Regions from separate parts of the Alteribacillus bidgolensis genome, predicted to be linked through region 1. Evidence: riboswitches for the same ligand, from Rfam matches in the RefSeq annotation. Region 1 holds a riboswitch; the other holds the start of a gene.
What was found. Region 1 has a riboswitch for cobalamin ahead of cobJ (precorrin-3B C(17)-methyltransferase). Riboswitches for the same ligand answer to the same signal wherever they lie in the genome.
Positions count from the first base shown of each region.

Region 1 (2,195 bases):
TGATATTCCCTGTTACTTCTGTATTGGTGGATTCTAGTATACTTTTTAAGACATAGTTCTGTTTATTTTTATAAAAATGTGCATCATAAAACGCATTGTCAATCTCTTTTATCCCTTTATTTGGAAAGGTGAGGGCAACTTCAAGCATAGTTAACCTCCTTAACTGTTTAATTTAACAAAAGTCTAACAACAAATATTGATTCTATCTGTGATTTGCATCACAAAAGATTCTGGCAAGAGTGCTTGCATTCATTTGAAAAACATGGTAAAGTGAATTTACTTAAGTTTGTTCATGCTTCTTAAAGTTAGAAAAAGGGATAACCTATTTCGTCTTACCGCAGAGTAGAACAAGATTTAAGAATAAATGTTGTGTGTTTTAAACGCACAAGGAGGAAATGGAACATGGAACAAGGTACAGTAAAATGGTTTAATGCAGAAAAAGGATTTGGATTTATTGAACGTGAAGGTGCTGACGATGTATTCGTACACTTCTCTGCTATTCAAGACGAAGGGTTTAAAACTTTAGAAGAAGGACAAAGCGTTTCTTTTGACATTGTGGACGGTCAACGCGGACCACAAGCAGCTAACGTACAAAAATAATACACCCAAGCATATATATTTGAACATCTGCACGGATACAAACCACCAAAACTTTATTTGGTGGTTTTATTTTTGAATACCACTTTAGAGTCTGCTGAAAAATGAGACAAAGAGTGAAATTAGATTGACAATGATAGAAATTTATTCTAGTCTGTTTTTTATAGACTATATTTATAACCATAAAAAACTGCATATTGGAAAAAGGTGAAAACAGCCTATGAAACTGTTTTCTTAATAGGGAAGTCCGGTGAAAAACCGGCGCGGTCCCGCCACTGTAACTGGGTTGTCTGCTTGCTAAACCACTTTCGGCGTCATAAACCGGGGGGAAGGATAAGCTGATGAATACCAGGAGCCAGGAGACCTGCCTTTTTCAACAACACCGTTTAACCTACGGGCCATAGGGAGGTGTTAAAGTGCGTGGGTTTTCACTGCTCTGTTTGACCGCAGGAGCAACCTATTAATCTCGTGAATACTAAGCATCTTTAACATTCTCCATGAATGTTAAAGATGCTTTTTTATGTTTCATAAACTTTCACTAATTCTAAAATGAAAGGATGATATGTATGACAGCCGGAAAGATATTCGTAGTTGGCTTTGGTCCAGGTGATGAAGCCCATATGACACACCGGGCAAAAGAAGCAATTGTAGACTCTGATAGTGTCATTGGCTACAAAACGTATATGGATCTTGTCAGCCACTTAATACAAGGGAAAGAGTTAGTGCGGACAGGGATGACAGAAGAAGTAAGCAGAGCCCAAGAAGCTGTCAAGCAAGCCGAAAACGGAAAAAAAGTCTCGGTTATATCGAGTGGAGATGCTGGGTTATACGGGATGGCTGGTCTTGTTTACGAAGTGTTAATTGAAAAAGGCTGGAAAGAGGATGAAGGGATTAGTGTCGAAATTATACCTGGTGTTTCAGCAATTAATTCTTGTGCTTCCCTTCTAGGTGCTCCGGTGATGCATGATGCTTGTACTATCAGCCTCAGCGACCACCTAACTCCTTGGGAACTCATTATGACAAGAGTAGAAGCAGCAGCAAAAGCGGATTTTATTATCGCTCTTTATAATCCGAAAAGCGGTAAACGAACACGCCAAATAGAAGAAACGCAGCGGATTTTATTAGAACACCGTGACCCGAAAACGCCAGTAGGCCTTGTGAAAAGCGCTTTTCGAGAAAGACAGCATATTGTTATGACGGACCTTGAACATATGCTTGAGTATGAAATTGGAATGCTGACGACGGTCATTATCGGAAATAATTCTACATTTTACTATGATGGAAAAATGATCACTCCGCGAGGATATCAACGGAAATATACATTAGGAGAAGAAAAACAGCCTTTAAAGCCAGCTCAGCGCTTGAAACGTGAAGCGGAACCTTGGGCGATGCATGGCGGAAAAGACGAGGAAGCTAATTCATCCGTATCACCAAAAAAACTAACGTCCCTGAACTCAGTTGAACTAGCTGAGGAAGCCCTTTCCGCTGTAATGGGGAAAGCTCCTGAAAAGCCCGCAAATGAAAGTCCTATTTTTAAACAAACGGCTGTTTTTGAATTTGCTGTTTCTCCAGGCGTATGGAATAAAAAAGTGAATGCA
Region 1 is NZ_KZ614149.1:798,147-800,341, forward strand. It holds gene CEF16_RS04115 (hypothetical protein) at 1-148, opposite strand, end outside; gene CEF16_RS04120 (cold-shock protein) at 403-600, shown strand; cobalamin riboswitch at 786-983, shown strand; gene cobJ (precorrin-3B C(17)-methyltransferase) at 1,164-2,195, shown strand, end outside.

Region 2 (2,195 bases), 230 kb from region 1:
CAATGCTAATACAAACGAAAAGAAATACTGCCCCGATTAAATAACAAAGGATCGCTTTACTAGTTTGAGAATTCATCTGGATATACCAGCTCAGCTAATTGTTCAGTACCTTCAGTCAGCCGCGGACCAGGACGACTTACAGTATCATTGTCTATATCATGAATATCATCGTTTTCAATAGCAGGCACCTGTTCCCATCCAGCTCTTTCTTTGATTTCAGCTGATGGATCATCTACATAATGTCCGTACGTGGTTATAATAACCTCTGGATTAAGCGCAACTGCCTCTTCTTCACTATATTGAATCCAGCCTTCTTCCTCTCCAGCTGCGTTTTCTGCATTAATCGTTTCGAGCATTTCATTTATAAAAGTTCCTTGTCCCGTAGTAAAGATTTCAGGAGGCGGCTGTATTTCTACCCAAACCGTTTTGCGCTCATCCTCCGTTATACTTTCTGCCTGTTCTTCAATTTCTATGATATCCTCTTTCATATCTGAAATAATCGTTTCTGCTTCTTCTTCTGTTCCGGTAGCTTGTGCAATCATTTCGATGGAACCATACGCATCTTCAAATGAAGAAGCGTCATTTACGATTAATACATCAATACCAGCTTCTTCTATCTGCTTTAAGCCTTCTTCTGAACCATGAGCCGAAGAAGCGTGAGCTAAAACGAGGTCCGGCTCTAAAGAAAGAAGAGTTTCCACATCAAAATCCATATCTCCGACACTTTGCTTTTCTGTTGCTTCTTCTGGGTAATTGCAATAATCTGTTACCCCAACGATTTCATCACCTAGCCCTAGTGCGAATGCTATTTCTGTATTACTTGGAACAAGACTAACGATACGCTCAGGCTTTTCATCAATACTTACTTCTTCACCTCTGCCATCTGTTACCTCGATCGGAAATTCTCCAGCTGATTGCTCTTCTTGTTCATTTTCTTCGTTCATATCAGAAGAAGAACTTTCTTCACTCGTCCCGCAAGCTGACAAAAATAAAATACTAAAAGAAGTAAAAATGAATCCTATCCACCTTTTCATAATATTTCCCCCTTGTATATATGTAATTGGATACTAAAAAAACTCCCCTTCGAAGAGGAGAGCGGAATGTTCTTGATGTTACTGTAACCAGCACAGATCAGTCATTCGGCCGCACCTTTTCCTCGAAGGTTCATCACCGTGCTAAAGGCAGGTCTCCTGACTTACGCGAAAATGTTCGCCTTCCCGTCCATCTTTTAGACAGTGGCATAAAGAACAAATTCAAATGTGCGATTACAGTGGCGGGACCGTGCCGGATTTACACCGGGCTTCCCTTTTAACATACATTTTCATGTATGACCTTTAGCATACGTTTATTTTATTTTACAGTCTTTTTTAATTATACATAAAAAAACTTCATATGAAATATATTTTTAATTAATTTTTTTGACATATGAAAATTTGTCTAGGTGAATTCTCACTATGATAAGAAGAAGCATCATAATCTCCAAACAGGTGCAAAACGTTAAAATCGTTTCTTTCAAGCATTTTTTTTAAAGCCGCCTGTTCGTATAACTTAACACTTTCCTGATATTCTCTTTTTGTGTCGTCTTCTTTTATTGTAATTCGCTTAAAAACAAACTCTGGTGAGATTTCACGTTCTTGGATAACGTGCAGACCATCTTTCATGGATTCATCTTTTGGAACGAGTGTATTTTTAACATAAGCAGGGTTTAAATAATCGAAACAAAACCAGCCCCCGCTTTTCAATGCTTCTGCTGCTCGAGTAAATACAAGTTCATTTTCTGCATCATCCGAAAAATATCCAAAACTCGTAAACAAGTTAAAGGCAGCGTCAAACTCCTGCAGCAAAGGCACATCCCTAATATCTGCTCTCTGATAATGAACGGGAAGGCCTGAGGTTAAATCGATGGCTTTTTTTAATAGAGCTGGTGACAAATCTATACCGGTTACATGCAGCCCTTTTCTTGCCAGCCACCTTGCATGTCTGCCGTTTCCGCAGCATAAATCTATCGCTTTCATCCCTCTTTCAAGCGGTAGATATTTCATAATATGAGTTAGTTCATTTGCTGCTTTTTCTTCGTCTCTATGGTCATAAATACGCAGGTAATCTTCTTGAAAATGTTCTTCAAACCATGATTTCATAGAGTTTCCTCCAAATGTTAAAGCATTTCTTATTCCTTATCTTTTTCTCTTGGAATA
Region 2 is NZ_KZ614149.1:571,921-574,115, reverse strand. It holds gene CEF16_RS03070 (FecCD family ABC transporter permease) at 1-76, opposite strand, end outside; gene CEF16_RS03065 (ABC transporter substrate-binding protein) at 60-1,034, opposite strand; cobalamin riboswitch at 1,164-1,351, opposite strand; gene CEF16_RS03060 (class I SAM-dependent methyltransferase) at 1,410-2,138, opposite strand; gene CEF16_RS03055 (ATP-binding protein) at 2,168-2,195, opposite strand, start outside.
Region 2: it holds a riboswitch for cobalamin, as region 1 does, so the genes downstream of both, CEF16_RS03065 (ABC transporter substrate-binding protein) here and cobJ (precorrin-3B C(17)-methyltransferase) in region 1, are expected to answer to the same signal.